2 regions of the Blautia fusiformis genome follow, and region 1 is predicted to be linked to the other one. Evidence: predicted binding sites of a transcription regulator. Region 1 holds the regulator's gene; the other holds the start of a gene.
The links. The regulator Rex, encoded in region 1, represses fermentation and respiration genes when NADH is low (regulators of the CRP and FNR family bind a similar motif). The targets are predictions, from matches to a motif close to ATTGTTAANTANTTAACAAT.
Positions count from the first base shown of each region.

Region 1 (8,302 bases):
TCCTTTTGAGAGCATTCCCGGAGTTTCTCTCCGCTATGTAAAACACCCGAGAGATCTTCACTCTCCGGACATGATCATCCTTCCTGGAACCAAGAACACCATGGGTGATCTGATCTGGATGCGGGAAAGCGGAATGGAGGCAGCAGTTCTTAAGGAAGCCTCCAGAGGCAAGCTGATCTTTGGTGTCTGCGGTGGCTATCAGATGCTGGGTGAAACCTTAAGCGACCCTCATGGAGTTGAAAATGGCGGTTCTATGAAAGGAATGGGACTTCTTCCTATGGAAACGGTATTTGCCGAAAAGAAAACCAGGACCAGGGTGCAGGGGCATTTCGGTCAGCTGTCCGGTGTGTTTGCTCCTCTTTCCGGTGCGGAGATCGAGGGCTATGAGATCCATATGGGCGAAAGCATCCTGAAGGACAATGCAGGAACAGCCACGAAGATCACAGACAGCGTCAGCGGTAAGAAAAAAGAAGAGGGTGCTTTTGCGGGAAATGTGTGCGGAACCTATATCCACGGCGTTTTCGATAAGGAAGCATCTGCAGAGGCGATCATCCGCGTGATCGGCGAGAAAAAAGGTATTGATGTGGAAAATATGACAGGCGTGGATTTTGCGGCATTTAAGGAACAGCAGTATGATATCCTGGCTGCAGAGCTGCGGAAGCATCTGGATATGAAAAAAATCTATGAGATACTGGAAAACGGGATTACGGAGGAAGAATAGAAATGAAAGTTGAGCTTGAAAATGTAAAACCCATGGAGATCGAAAAAAGAAGCTTTGAGATCATCACAGAAGAGCTGGGGGATACTCCCCTGATCCCGGGAACAGAGCTGATCGTAAAACGCTGCATCCACACAAGCGCAGATTTTGATTATGCAAAAAATCTCTGCTTCTCGGAGGGGGCAGTGGAGATGGCCATGGACGCCATCCGCAACGGCGCCTGCATCGTCACAGATACCCAGATGGCAAAGGCTGGGATCAACAAGCGTGCACTTGCCCGCTACGGCGGTGAGGCTTACTGCTTCATGTCCGATGAGGATGTGGCAGCCCTTGCAAAAAAGAACGGGACTACCAGAGCCACAGCCAGCATGGACAAGGCAGCAGAGATGGATAAAAAGCTGATCTTTGCCATTGGAAACGCACCTACCGCACTGGTACGTCTTTATGAGCTTATTGAGAACGGAAAGCTTTCTCCTGAGCTGATCATCGGTGTGCCGGTAGGCTTTGTGAATGTTGTGCAGTCCAAGGAGCTGATTATGCACGCAGATGTGCCTTATATTGTGGCAAAAGGACGCAAGGGTGGAAGCAATATTGCTGCGTGCATTGTAAATGCCCTGCTCTACATGATCGATAACCGGAGAGATTAGGAGCCGGTAACATCCTTCAGAAGCTGACAGGCAGGCAGAAAATCCTTGGATGGAATGGAGGAGCAGGAGAGGACCAGGGTGACCTCGGCTCCGTTTTCTCTGAGAACCTCCAGTCCCAGACCACGGTTCCGGGCTCTGTCTGTCAGTTCACTGCCTGTGAGAGAACAGGGAAGAGTAAGGGCAAGGCTGGTTCCTGCGGCTCCTGTTTGGATCTGGCAGTCCTGGCCGAAGGTTTCCCGGACAGCCTGGGAAAGAGCCTTCAGCTTCTGGGAATAAAGGCGGCGGAGCTTTCTTGTCTGGGAAGCCAGATGCCCGTCGCGGATAAACTGGCAGAGTGCAATCTGTTCTGCCTTGGAAGCAGTCTGATTATAAAAGGCTGCTTTTTTTGTATATTTTTCCCGGAGAGAGCGCGGCAGTACCATGAAGCTGACACGGATGGAGGGCAGCAGCAGCCTGGAAAAGGAACCGATATAGACAACGTTTTCACCACCTGCAAGGCCGAAAAGTGAAGGCGTCGGTTTCTGGAAATAAACAAATTCGTTTTCGAAATCATCCTCAATGATCAGATGGTCATTGATCTCCGCATGACGGATCAGCTCCAGGCGTCGTTTTACCGGCATGATCTCGCCCCATTTCGTCATGTGAGCAGGAGAAACATAGATCACATCGCAGCTTTTGTCCCGGTAATGGACATCAAAGCCGTAATCCTGAAAGATGGTGCTGCATGTGGTGAAGGATGGTGTGGGGAACGAAACGGTTTTCCGTTCATGGATCAGAGGGCAGAGGATCTGGAGAAGGGGCTGGAGACCGGCCCCTACTACAATGTCATCCGGGGAGCAGATCACATTTCTGCGTTCCCGGATATAGTCTGCGAGAACCTCCCGGAAATCGCTTTCGCCCTGGGGTTCGCCATAAGAAAGCATACGGTCGCCCTGGCGGAGGGCACTTTTGATGTAACGCTGCCACAGATCAAAACGGAAGCTTTCCCGGTCAACACCGGAAGAAGCAAAATCATAAAGGCAGGGCGTGATATCCTTATCCTGTTTTTCGGGGGTAAGCAGATGCTGCTTGGAAGCAATGCCGGTGACATAATAGCCGCTCTGTGCCCTGGCGATGATATAGCCGTCTGCTGCCAGCAGAAGATAGGCATTTTCGATGGTGGTACGGCTCAGCTTCAGCTCCTGGGCGCATTTGCGGAGGGAGGGCATTTTGCTTCCGGGAAGGAGACGGCCTTCCAGGATCAGTTTCCGGTAATAGTGATAAACCTCCAGATAAAGGTGTTCTTTTTTGTGTTCTGCAGATATATTTAACATAAGTATGATGATTTCCTTCCAAAAATGATTGCGTAAACCTGACAGTTCATTCTATAATATTACAGAAAAAAACTCAAGACTGGAGAATTACCATGAAAAAAATAGCAGTGATCAATGATCTTTCCGGGCTGGGGAAATGTTCACTGACAGCAGCGATCCCGGTGATCTCGGTGATGGGAGTCCAGGCGTGTCCACTTCCCACCGCTGTTTTAAGCAACCAGACCGGTTATGAAAGTTATTTCTGTGAGGATTTCACAGAGCATATGGAACCATATATGGAGCAGTGGAAAAAAAGAGGATTTTTCCCGGATGGGATCTATACAGGATTTCTTTCTGACGATAAGCAGGCAGACAGGATCCTGAAATTTATGGATGCGTTTGCAGGGAAGGATACTCTGATCCTTACAGATCCGGTGATGGGGGATGACGGCGCGGTTTATCCGATCTATACAGAAGAGCTTCGTAGCCGGTTCTGCGAACTGACACGTCGTTCCTATGTGATCACACCGAACCTTACGGAAGCCCTCCTTCTTCTCTACGGAAAAGAAAAAATGGAGGAGATCTGGAAGGAACTGCAAAAGGCATCAGAGGCCCGGCGGATGGAAGAAATCCGGGAGATCGGGTGCGGACTTGCCCGGAAATTTTCACTTCCTGCCGTTGTGATCACCGGAGTGGATCACAGGGAGGAGGGGCAGCCTCTGAAAATGGGGAATCTTGTCCTGGAAAACGGAAACAGCTCCTGGGTATTTGCAGAGAAATCCGGCGGAAGCTATTCCGGGACAGGAGATCTTTTTGCATCCGTGCTCAGTGCAGGGCTGGTAAAAAGATATTCCATGAAAACCTGTGCAGAGCTGGCCGTGGATTTTATCTCGGCATCGATCCGGGATGCGGTGGAGGAAGGAACAGACCGTAACGATGGTGTATGCTTTGAACAGCATCTCGGCATGCTGCTTCCATAAAAACATAAGGGGATAAAAAAGAGCTGACCGTCAGGCCAGCTCTTCCCATTTTTCATAAAGTTCTTCCAGTTCTTCAGCGATGGATGCTTTTTCGCGGCTCAGCTTTGTACATTCCGCTACATTGGTGCAGACATCCGGAAGGACCATGGTTTCGTCGATCTCGCTGTCTCTTGTTTCCAGCTCTTCGATACGGGCTTCGACTTTTTTTAGCTCGGCTTCCCGTTTTCGTTTCTTTGCCTGTTCTTCCTTCATCTGCTGCCAGGAAAGCTTGTTCTCGGAAACCGCTTTTTCTTCTGCAGGTGCCTCCGGAGAAGTGCTTCCCGGTGCATAGGTACTGGTCAGCTCCTCCTTCTTTTCCAGATAGTAATCATAATCACCGATGTAATTTACCACTGCCTGGTTTGTCAGCTCCATGATCCTGGTCGCAGTCTGATTGATAAAGTAACGGTCATGGGATACATAAAGGACTGTACCGGTGTAGCTGACCAGTGCTTCCTCCAGGATCTCCTTGGAGGCAATATCCAGATGGTTGGTAGGCTCGTCAAGGATCAGGAAGTTGGCTTCGGAAAGCATCAGCTTTGCAAGGGAAACACGGCCTCTTTCTCCACCGGAAAGTGCGGAGATCTCCTTGAAAACATCATCTCCGGTAAAGAGAAATGCGGCAAGCATATTTCGGATCTCGGTCTCTGTGAGAGTCGGATAAGTATCGGAGATCTCCTGGAAAATCGTTTTGTCCATATGCAGAACATGATGTTCCTGATCGTAATAACCGATCTGCACCTTGGAACCAAGGGAAAATTTGCCGGCATCTGCCTCAATAAGACCGTTGATGATCTTCAGCATGGTGGTCTTTCCGGTTCCGTTGTTTCCGATCAGTGCCACACGCTCGCCGCGTTTGATATCAAAGGAGATATCGGAGAACAGGGTCTGTCCCGGAAAGGCCTTGGAAAGCGCTTCCACGTGGAGCACATCGTTTCCGCTTAACACCCGTGGTTCCAGCGAGATACGCATCCGGTCCTGGAGCTCAAGAGGTTTTTCAATTCTCTGTACACGGTCCAGCATTTTTTCACGGCTTTCCGCACGTTTGATGGATTTTTCACGGTTAAAGGATTTCAGCTTGGCGATAACGGCTTCCTGATGCTTGATATCCCGCTGCTGATTTAAGTATGCCTTGTACTGTGCGTCACGAAGCTGAGCCTTCTTGAGAGCATAGGCAGAGTAGTTGCCGCTGTATACGCGGGTCTGTCCGGCTTCGATCTCAATGACCTTGGTGACCACCTTATCCAGAAAATAACGGTCATGGGAGACGATAAAAACAGCTCCCGGATAATTCAGAAGATAAGTTTCCAGCCAGGATATGCTTTCCATATCCAGGTGATTGGTTGGCTCATCCAGAAGCAGGATATCCGGCTTGGAAAGAAGCATCTTGCCCAGCGCCACGCGGGTTTTCTGACCGCCGGAAAGAGTTTCAATCTGCTTGTCATAATCTTCCTCCGTGAAGCCGAGACCCTTTAAGACACCGGTCAGCTCACTTTTGTAAGCGTATCCGTTCTCCAGCTCAAACTGATGGGTCAGGCGGGTATAGGTTTCCATCAGACGGTTCAGCTCATCACCGGTCACCGTGTTCATTTCCTGTTCCATATTGCGGATACGGCGTTCCATATCGATGATGTGCTGCTTGGTGGTAAGAAGCTCTTCGTAGATGGTATGATGTCCGTGGATATCCTGGTACTGGGCAAGATAGCCGATATTTTTATCCCGGGCAAGCACCACGGTACCGGAATCAGCAGAAAGCTCCTGCATGATGATACGCAGCAGTGTGGTCTTTCCTGCACCGTTGCAGCCGATCAGAGCAGCCTTTTCACGGTCTTCAATGTGAAAGGATGCATCATTTAAAATTACTTTTTCGCCAAAGGCCTTGCATATATTCTGACATGATAAAATCATAAAAACTGTCCTCCTGTATAAAGAATCACCCCTGTTTATGTCTGAACAGGGAAAAATCCTCCACCTATTATAACGGAAACTGCCGGGATTTCAAAGAAAAAATCAATTATTAGAAAAAATATAAAGAAATTTGTACAGAATAGACAACTTTAATTGACAGGAAAATGTCAATTCGTTATAATTAACCTAGTGTAAGGTAAGGAGGAAAACTATCGTGGAGACAAAACAAATCTCGAAAGCGGTGATTAAGCGTCTGCCACGCTATTACCGCTACTTAGGAGAGCTGATGGAAGATAATGTAGAACGTATTTCTTCCAATGAATTAAGTAAGAAGATGCATACCACAGCTTCTCAGATCCGTCAGGATCTTAATAATTTTGGCGGTTTTGGGCAGCAGGGGTATGGCTATAATGTACACTATCTTTATACAGAGATCGGTAAGATCCTGGGACTGGATACCGTTCATCCGATGATCATCCTGGGTGCCGGTAATCTGGGACAGGCACTTGCCAATTATGTGGATTTTGAGAAGCGCGGGTTCAGGCTGGTTGGTATCTTTGACGTAAATCCTGTGCTTGAGGGCATCGCAGTCCGTGGACTTGAGATCCAAATGCTCAGTGAGCTTCCGTTTTTCCTGAGAGAGAATAACGTGGAGATCGCGATTCTGACACTTCCCAAGAATAAAGCCAAGGAAATGGCGGATATCCTGGTGGAGAACGGGATCAAGGCAATCTGGAATTTTGCACATCTCGATCTTGAGACACCGGATGATGTGATCGTAGAGAACGTTCATCTTTCCGAGAGTCTGATGACACTGTCTTATAATCTCAGTAAATACAGGCAGGAACATGTGGATAAGTAAGAATTGTTAAGCTGCCGGAAACGGCAGCTTTCTCTATGACAGAGGGGAGGCAGAAGACAGAATGAAGAAGCTTGTTACCTGCAAAGAAATGAAGGATCTGGACTCCACAACGATCCGTGAGATCGGAGTTCCCTCCGAGGTTCTGATGGAGCGGGCAGCACTGAAGGTGGTAGAGGAAACAGAAAAGTATCTCCAGAAGGACGAAAGGATCCTGGTAGTCTGCGGAAGCGGAAATAATGGCGGTGACGGTATCGCTGTTGCCAGATTGTTCCATCTGAAGGGGATCCGGGTAGAGTTTTATATGGTCGGAAACAAAGATAAAATGACCAGAGAGACTGCTCTTCAGTATAAGATCGCTTCCGGTTATCGTGTCCCGGAGGTGAATAACCCGCAGTGGAGTGAATATACTACTATAGTAGATGCCGTGTTTGGGGTAGGCCTGACGCGTCCGATCGAGGGGCATTATGCTGATATCATCCATGAGATGAACAGTGCGAGGGCCAAAAAGATCGCAGTTGACATCCCGTCAGGAGTGAACGGAGATACTGGCCTGGAAATGGGAATTGCCTTCAGCGCCGATCTGACTGTCACATTTGCCTACCGGAAAAGAGGTCTTTGCTTTTATCCGGGAAGACTGTATGCAGGAAGGATCGTTACCGCCGATATCGGGATCTATGAGCAAGAAGCTGTGACTGCATCTGCCGCCTGTCTGGAAAATAAAGATCTGAAGCTGTTTCCGGAACGTGATCCCGGCGGAAACAAGGGTACCTTCGGAAAAGTGCTCTTTGTGACCGGAAGTGAGGGAATGTGCGGAGCCGCTTATTTAAGCGCCAGTGCAGCACTTCGTGCCGGTGCGGGAATGGTAAAGATCCAGACTGTGGAAGCCAACAGGATCCCACTGCAGATACTCCTTCCGGAGGCTATGGTCTGCAGCCGCTTTGATCAGGAATCCAATGAACAGCTTCTATCCTGGTGTGATGTGATCGTGATCGGACCGGGACTTGGAACATCAGTGGCCAGCCGTGAGAGAGAACAGTGGTTTCTCACGGCGGCTGCCCGGGAGAAAAAGCCGCTGATCCTGGATGCGGACGGCCTGAACCTTCTGGCTGCACATCCACAGTGGTATCAGTATCTGGGAGAGCATGTAGTCCTGACACCGCATATCGGAGAAATGAGCCGGCTCAGTGGCAGAACGATCCAGGAGATCCAGCATGAGATCGCAGATATTGCACTGAAATGTGCTGCGGAAACAGGCTCTGTGTGCGTATTGAAGGATGCATGTACGGTGATCGCAGATGAGAAAAGCCAGATGTATCTGAATCTTTCCGGTAATTCCGGAATGGCAACTGCAGGAAGCGGAGATGTGCTTTCCGGGATCCTGGCAGCAGTGTTATGTATGTATCTGAAAACGGAGGAACAGCCTCCCATGGTTTTAAAGGCCGCGTTAGGTGTTTATCTTCACGGACTTTGCGGTGATCTTGCAGCCGCTGAAAAAGGAAAGCGCAGTATGCTGGCAGGAGATATCATAGAATATCTGCCCAAGGCATTAGCTATAGGTGAAGAGGAGTCGGAATTATGAAAAAATACGAGAGAGTAAAAGCACTGGTATCACTGGATGCCATTGCCCACAATTTTGAGGAAATGCATAAAAATGTCAAAGAAGGGACAAAGATCATCGCTGTGATCAAGGCGGACGGTTATGGCCATGGTGCCAGAGCTATTGCCCGTCTGATCCAGGACTATGACTATATCTGGGGATTTGCAACAGCTACTGCAGAGGAGGCACTGGAACTTCGGCATGCAGGGATCACCAAGCCTGTCCTGATCCTTGGCCTTGTATTTGAGGAATATTATGA
Region 1 is NZ_JAJEPT010000007.1:76,043-84,344, forward strand. Features, by position in the region: gene LKD46_RS07890 (cobyric acid synthase) at 1-721, shown strand, start outside; gene LKD46_RS07895 (precorrin-8X methylmutase) at 724-1,365, shown strand; gene pdxR (MocR-like pyridoxine biosynthesis transcription factor PdxR) at 1,362-2,678, opposite strand; gene LKD46_RS07905 (pyridoxamine kinase) at 2,771-3,637, shown strand; gene abc-f (ribosomal protection-like ABC-F family protein) at 3,668-5,584, opposite strand; gene LKD46_RS07915 (redox-sensing transcriptional repressor Rex) at 5,799-6,446, shown strand; gene LKD46_RS07920 (bifunctional ADP-dependent NAD(P)H-hydrate dehydratase/NAD(P)H-hydrate epimerase) at 6,508-8,025, shown strand; gene alr (alanine racemase) at 8,022-8,302, shown strand, end outside.

Region 2 (8,302 bases), on a different contig from region 1:
TCCGGAAATTCCCCGGATACCCTTGATCCCCATTTTGCGGATCTTTTCAATATCCAGCTTTCCTTTACAGCCAACACCTACGATATAGGCTTTTTCTCTGTCTACACGATGCTCTTTCAAAAGCTGGTTAAAGCTATATGTATCGCAGGGCTTCAGACAGACCATGGTTTTTCCTTCCAGCTTGGAAGCTTCGATCATATATTTGCTTAAATTGGCACCGCAGAATCCATCATAGACAAAATCCTCCAGAGATTCCGGTGTTTCAAAATAGGCTGGTTCCGGATTAAAGGCAAGATCTCCGGCTTTCCACCCAAGAACCCGGACTACCGTGCCATCTGCAAGCAGTTCTTTTGCACGTTTTATCAGCTCCTGCATCTTATATCCTCCAATCTCACGTTTTTACCAAGTGAATGGATCTTCTCAACAAACTCATTCATAGTCTGTGAAAATTTCACGCCTTCTGCGGCAGATACCCATTCCACACGTGTTCTTCCGTTTTCCACCCCAATATAATCCAGCATTGAAAACAGAAGTGTCATACGTCTTCTTGCATAATAGTTTCCGGTACTGTAATGGCAGTCTCCCGGATGGCATCCGCACATGATCACACCATCGGCTCCTTTTTCAAAGGCACGGAGGATGAACATGGGATTGACACGGCAGGAACATGGAACACGGATGATCTTTACATCCGCCGGATAGCTTAAACGGCTGCTTCCGGCAAGGTCTGCTCCGGCGTAGCTACACCAGTTACAGCAGAATGCCACGATCTTTGGTCTGAATTCTTCCTTTGTTTCTATCGACATATTGCATCCACCTCCGCGATAATCTGTCTGTTGGAGAAGCCCTGAAGGTCCATGGCTCCTGACGGGCAGGCTACTGTGCAGGCACCGCAGCCCTGGCAAAGTGCTGTATTGACAACCGCAACTCTTCTTGTCTCACGGATACCGTGATCGTTGACCTGTTTCTCCTCATAGGAAATCGCTCCGTAAGGACATACATTTGCACAGGTAGAGCATCCGTTACAGAGAAGCTCGTCGGATTTTGCCGTACATGGATTGGTTGTCAGCTTGTCCTTTGCAAGAAGTCCTATGGCCTTAACAGCCGCAGCTCCTGCCTGGGCAACTGTCTCCGGGATATCCTTTGGTCCCTGGCATACACCGGAAAGGAAAATTCCTGCTGTCGGTGATTCTACAGGACGAAGCTTTGCATGAGCTTCTGTAAGGAAATTGTTGGTGTCAATACTTGCAGTAAGCATGGTAGCGATCTTACGTACATCCGGATTTGGCTCAATGGCTGTTGCAAGAACTACCATATCTGCTTTCTTGAAGATCTGCTTATTATCAAGAAGATCCGAGCCCTGAACAAGAAGTGTTCCATCCGGCTGCGGAATTACTTTTCCTACCTGACCTTTGATGTAGTTTACGTTATACTGCTCAACTGCTCTTCTGTAAAACTCATCGAAGTTTTTACCAGGTGTACGGACATCAATATAAAATACCGTCACATTGGTATCCGGATATTTATCACGGATCAGCATGGCATGCTTAGCTGTGTACATACAGCAGATCTTGGAACAGTATGGCTTTCCACGGTCATCGGAGCAACGGCTTCCAACACACTGGATAAATACGATCTCCTTCGGTGCTTTTCCATCGGAAAGACGCTCAAGATGTCCTTTTGTAGGTCCTGCAGCATTCATGATACGCTCCAGCTCCAGAGATGTGATCACATCCTTGCTCTGGCTGTATGCGTATTCATCATATTTGTCAAGCTTGATGGTATCAAATCCGGTTGCCACCACGATTGCTCCGTATTTCTGTGTTACGATCTCATCCTGCTGGTCGTAATCAATGGCTCCTGCCTGACATACTTTGGAGCAGACACCACATTTGCCTGTCTTAAATTTCAGGCAATGCTCTCTGTCGATCACAGGAACATTTGGAATCGCCTGTGCAAACGGAGTATAAATAGCTGACCGGTTGTTCAGCCCTCTGTTGAACTCATTTGGAATCTTTTTGGAAGGACATTTTTCCTGGCAGACTCCACAGCCTGTACATTTGTCCATGTTGACACTTCGCGCTTTTTTGCGGATATCAACAGTAAAATCTCCTACAAAACCTGCAACTTTTTCTACTTCACTGTATGTATAGATATTGATCTTTTCGTGAGCTGCAGCCTCTACCATTTTTGGAGTAAGGATACATGCGGAGCAATCCAGAGTAGGGAAGGTTTTGTCAAGCTGTGACATTCTTCCGCCGATACTTGGTGTTTTTTCCACAATATCAACTTCATAGCCTGCATCGGCAATATCAAGAGCCGTCTGGATTCCGGCGATACCGCCTCCGATGATCAGGGCTCTCTTTGTAACCTGGCTTTCTCCCGGCTGAAGAGGAGCATTTAAATTGACTTTTGCTACTGCTGCTCTTGCAAGGATCACGGCCTTCTCCGTAGCCTCCTGCATATCCTTGTGGATCCAGGAACAGTGCTCACGGATATTTGCGATCTCCACCATATATGGATTCAGGCCGGCCTTTTCCGCTGCTTTACGGAAAGTTGCCTCATGCATACGCGGAGAACAGGAACAGACAACCACTCCTGTGAGATTTTTTTCACGGATGGCTTCCTGGATCCTGGACTGTCCTGCTTCAGAACACATATACTGATAATCTTCTGCATGGACAACTCCTGGCTCTTTTGCAATGATCTCCACAACCTTTTTCACGTCTACCGTAGCGGCAATATTACTTCCGCAATGACAGACAAATACACCGATTCTCTGCACTTTCTCACCTCCTGTATCTTCTGAACGCACTTACAAGCAGCTGCTGAGGAAGCTCCGGATCAAGAAGCTCCGGAATTTCATTTGGTGAAAGATAGTCTCCGCCTTTTTCCCGAACAACCAGCTGTCTTGCCCCGTCAATGATCTTTCCGGGTTTTACGTCTCGCGGACAGCGCTCCACACAGGCAAAACAGGAAAGACATTTCCACAGGGATGCTGAATTTACAAGTGCTTCGATATTTTCATTGATCACGTAGGACACAAACTGATGAGGCTTGATATCCATCTCGTCAAAGGATGGGCAGGTAGCAGAGCATTTGCCACACTTCATACATTTCAGAGGATTGGTCCCGCTGATCTCCTTTATTTTTTCCGCAGCAGAATGGTTATCTCTCATTTTGCCACCTCCTCTTTGACGCCAAGGGCTTCTGCCAGAAGCTCTGTAAAATAGTAAACCGGCATTTTATTTCCGGAATTTTTATTCAGATTGTATTTGCAGAGCGGACAGGCAGTGATCAGCATATCTGCGCCAAAGCCTGCTGCGCTTTCTTCAATCTTTTCACACATATTCTGTGACATTTCTTTTTCTTTCAGGGATATATATCCTCCACAGCATTCATTTCTGTAAGGATAGATCACAGGCTCAGCGCCAAGGGCACGGATAAAATCCTCCATGATCCTTGGATTTTCCGGATCATCAAATGCCATGATCTTTCCAGGTCTCAGAAGCAGACATCCGTAATAGGCTCCGATCTTCTTTCCGGTAAAAGGATTTACTACTTTTTCTTTCAGTTTATCAAAACCGACTCTGTCCCGGAGAACCTCCAGATAATGGAGAACGGTTGTCTCTCCTTCATAGGGAGCTTCCAACTGCATATAATTGTTGGCTCTGGTCCGGATATCTTCCACATTTTTCATATCATCATTGACACGCTTGATCACATGATGACAGGCTGAACAGATCGTCACCAGATCCTGGCCTTTTTCTTTTGCCTGGTTTAACGCACGGACGGAAGAAAGCTTTGTGGCGATCTCGTCTGTGCCAAGCGGATAAACACCACCACAACACTGCCAGTCCTCGATCTCCTCAAGCTCAAACCCAAGGGCTGTGGCACTGGCTCTGGCATACTCATCCAGATCTTTGGCCTTTGTTCTCAGGGTGCAACCCGGATAATAACTGTACTTCATACCTTTCATTATCCTTTCTTAGTCTAAAATCTGACGTTTATAGTAGATATTCTTGTTCATATATTGTCTTTTTTTTAACGATACATGAATAAAAAAATGAAATCTCAACTAACACTTATTTGAGTTTTTTTATCAATTTGCACCCAAATAAAAGAGAAAAACACTCTTCCTCCGCAATTAAGAAGTGTATTAGCTCGATTTCCGAAATCATCATATCACGTTATTTCTGTTTCGACAAGACTTTTTCAATATTTTTTGTGTTTTTTTTAACGTACTTTTGAAAAACCTTATCATTTACTATCCTGCTTCCATAATAATTTTCATTTTCAGACATAAAAAAAGCTCCGGATCTCTCCGAGGCTTTTTTGCTCATATCAGTAAATAATAATCGGATAACCTGCATCAATAGTGTTATAAATCAGTGCTGCCTGATCCTTAGGCAGATTGATGCAGCCGTGGCTTCCGTTAGTTTTATAACGGTTCCCGCCAAAGGATGACTGCCAGGACGCATCATGAAGTCCCTGTCCGTAGACAAAAGGCATCCAGTAATTAACCTTTACATCGTAACCATATTCATTGCTGGTAAGGTTAAAGGGACTCGCCTTGTAGGCGATCGGCCATGCACCACGATATGTTTCACGCCCCTTCACCGGCTTACCGCTGACAATATCTGTTTCCGTCACAAGGCATCCGTCCTTATACAGCCACAAATGCTGTGCATCCAGACTGACCTCTATGTAACTGCCTGCCAGATCGTCTGTTCCGTTTCTCTGGTATCCTTTTTTGCTGTAAACAGGCTCTCTTGTTACAGCAGTACCACTTTTCAGGTCTTCCAGAAGCTGAGCATACTCTCCGTCCTGATCGATCCGGTATCCGTACTCATTTCCCTCAATAGTCACATCCGTTCCCGCAGATGTATGAAAGATGCGGGGAACATAAATGGTATTGTATTTGTTGGCGAGCTCACTGATGTAGGCTTTAATGGCTTCTTCATCTAAAGTCAGCGTCTCCCCCTCAGCCTTCAGCCAGGATGTGATCGTATCGGAATCCAGAACAGCCATTTCACTTCCGAATGTATAAGTTACTGTACTGCTGCGGTATTTCTTCAGCTGGCTGTTCAGATCTGTAATCTTATTTTTCATATCCTCTGTTACAGTGACCGTCGGGCTTACATACACATGCTTGTTGATCGGTACTGTGATGGTATCCCCAAGCATAGCCGTATCAAATGCTGCGTTCAGATTTGTGTCCACGGTAGTCTCCAGCTTATCCGGATCGATCTCCGTCCCCTGTACCTGTTTCACAAGGGTGAATTCTTTTTTCTCCTTATCGTACTGAATGGCTGCATCAACAGAAGCTTTTCTTTCTTCCGTACCGAAATTTGAAAGATCAAGAGCCTGCTTTTCCTGCTCCTCATCTTCCTCGATCTGACATTCCGGTTCTATATTTTCTTCCTTTGGAAAAAGCTTCCGGCTCTCTTCCCGCTGTTTCTGAATTTCTGTAAGCTTACTCAGAAGGGCTTCTTCATTGAGACTGTAGCCCAGCTCTTTCAAAGTTGTACTGTAAACTTCCTGATCATTTTCCTGAAAGGATACCGGACGATCTGCAAATTCCGCAGTGATCTTTTCTTCTGCCTGCTTTGCATCCAGTCCGGAAACATCCACTCCCCATATGGAAATCTTCCGTCCCAGCGTATTGTGATCTGCCAAGTATGTATAGACAAATAACCCTGCCACTGCCAGGATCGTTACGCCAATGCAGATTCCAAGTATGATCTTCAGTGTCTTTTTACTGATGGTTGATCTTTTCTCCATACCCTTATCCCTCGAGTCTTATGTAATATATGTTATGTTGTCACACTGGCTGTTATTATAATACAATAAATCCCATTTTCTGTAAAAATGACTTATCCCGGATCCTTCTGATCCGGTAAAAAAAGACAGACTGACGCCTCTGCGAAAATCTGTCTTTCTCATACGTTTCTTTATCTGTTTCTGGCAACAGTATTTCTCTCAGGATCTTCTGCTTCTTATTCCGGCATTACGATCTTGCCTGCAACGGCACAGGCTGCTGCTGTTTTCGGAGATGCCAGATAGATCTGAACCTTGGAAGTTCCCATACGTCCCAGGAAATTACGATTGTTGGTTGCCACGACCTTTTCACCGTCTGTCAGGATTCCGCCGGTCCTTCCGCAGCAAAGTCCGCAGCCCGGATGTGTAATGATAGCCCCTGCTTCCGCAAGAGTATCCAGAATGCCAAGCTCAATAGCCTGACGGTAAATTTTGCGGCTGGCAGGAGTCACGACCAGCTTTACAAAGTCTGCAACCTTTTTGCCCTTCAGCACCTCTGCTGCCGCCATAAGATCCTCCAGACGTCCGTTGGTACAGGAACCGATGAATACCTGGTCGATGGTCTCACCCTGAAGCTCACTGACATCACGGATCTTGTCCACCTGAGACGGACATGCCATTACCGGCACAAAATCCTCTGCTTTATAACTTATGGTCTTCATGTAGACAGCATCCTCATCTCCCACAAGACTCTTCTGATAATCATCAAGCTCTACGTTGCAGTAAGCAGCTGTCTTCTCATCCGGTGTGAAAAGTGCACATTTCGCACCGGCCTCAATTGCCATATTCGCCATAGTCATACGGCTTGCCACAGACATATTTTCAATGGTGCTTCCGCAAAATTCCAGAGCACGGTAAGTAGCTCCATCTGCACGAAGGTCACCGATCAGGCGGAGGATGATATCCTTGGACATGACATTCTCCGGAAGTTCTCCATCGATCACAACCTTTATGGTTTCCGGAACCTTGATCCACATGGTTCCTGTTCCCAGGATGCTGGCCATCTCTGTGTAACCGATGCCGGAAGAAAACGCACCGACACATCCATAAGTCGTGGTATGGCTGTCTGTGCCAAATACAATATTACCGGGTTTAACATAACCTGCCTCAGTCATAAGCTGATGACAGATACCGTCACTTCTGTGTACGTTTTTCATGCCATATTTAGCTGCAAAAGCATCTCCCACATGGAAATGTCTGGTATCATCCTGCTGACTTGCCGGTACAAGATGGTCATAGATCAGAACAACCTTGTCCGGATCCCACAGCTTCTGAAAGCCCATCTCCTCAAATTTTTCCGCTACAAACGGAATAAAGATATCATGGATCATCACTCTGTCCACATTGACCGTCACGATATCGCCAGGCTTTACTGCTTTGCCTGTGTTATGTCTGATAATTTTCTCAATGATCGTCTCACCCATTATTTCTCTCCTTTCCGTCTTAGTCCAGACCGTTCAGTTTGCGCATGGCTTTTACAAGTCCGCCAGCCTGAATAATATCCATCAGATTCTCCGGAAGAGAAGCAATCGGGTACTGTTTTCCGTTATGGTCTACATGCTCGTTCATCACAACTGTAACTTCATCTCCCTCTTTCACATTGTCGTGAAGATCCGGCTGTTCGATAAGAAGAAGGCCGTTGTTGATGGAGTTGCGGAAAAAGATCCGTGCAAAAGATTTCGCAATAACACACTGTACGCCCAGTGCTTTAATGATCTCCGGTGCCTGCTCTCTGGAGGAACCGCAGCCGAAGTTCTTTCCTGCTACAATAATGTCACCTTTCTGGATCTGTCCTGCCAGCTCCGGGCGAAGGGGACTGAATCCGTACTGTTTCATATCGTCAATGGTTTTCAGCGCCAGATACTCGGTCGGAATGATGATATCGGTGTCAATATCATCGCCCAGTACCCACACTTTTCCTGTAAATGCTTCCATATGTATATTCTCCTGTTTATTCCTGAATATCTTTTCTGAGGTTTTTATACTCTGTCTGCAGTTGCGATCTCACCTGCAATGGCAGATGCGGTAACCGTTGCCGCAGATCCCAGATAAACCTTGGAGCTCGGATGTCCGGCACGTCCCTTGAAGTTACGTGTTCCGGTGCTGATAAGAACCTCGTTCTCACCGATCACACCCTGGCAGCTTCCCCAGCATACACTGCAGTTCGGGTTCATCACAATAGCGCCTGCTTCCATGAAGATATCAATCAGGCCTTCTTTTAATGCCTGGCGGTAGATGGTCTGGCTTGCAGGAACGACCAGGAAACGAACGCCTTCTGCAACTTTTTTGCCTTTGATCACCTCTGCGCCTACACGGAGGTCTTCAATACGGCCGTTATTGCAGGAGCCAAGGAACGCTTCGTTGATCTTGATGCCGCAGGTTTCCTCAGCCGGAACCACATTGTCAACAAAGTCTGGCTTCGCTACAACCGGACGGACTTTTGAAAGATCAAAGGTATACTCTCTTGCGTAAACGGCATCCG
Region 2 is NZ_JAJEPT010000002.1:283,654-291,955, reverse strand. Features, by position in the region: gene LKD46_RS03270 (4Fe-4S dicluster domain-containing protein) at 1-375, opposite strand, end outside; gene LKD46_RS03265 (hydrogenase iron-sulfur subunit) at 363-806, opposite strand; gene LKD46_RS03260 (CoB--CoM heterodisulfide reductase iron-sulfur subunit A family protein) at 797-2,785, opposite strand; gene LKD46_RS03255 (4Fe-4S dicluster domain-containing protein) at 2,790-3,179, opposite strand; gene LKD46_RS03250 (CoB--CoM heterodisulfide reductase iron-sulfur subunit B family protein) at 3,176-3,970, opposite strand; gene LKD46_RS03245 (L,D-transpeptidase family protein) at 4,345-5,784, opposite strand; gene LKD46_RS03240 (3-isopropylmalate dehydratase large subunit) at 6,000-7,244, opposite strand; gene LKD46_RS03235 (LeuD/DmdB family oxidoreductase small subunit) at 7,264-7,755, opposite strand; gene LKD46_RS03230 (3-isopropylmalate dehydratase large subunit) at 7,800-8,302, opposite strand, start outside.
Region 2: a site for Rex is predicted at 4,033-4,052, ahead of LKD46_RS03250 (CoB--CoM heterodisulfide reductase iron-sulfur subunit B family protein). Genes of this name have one in related genera too.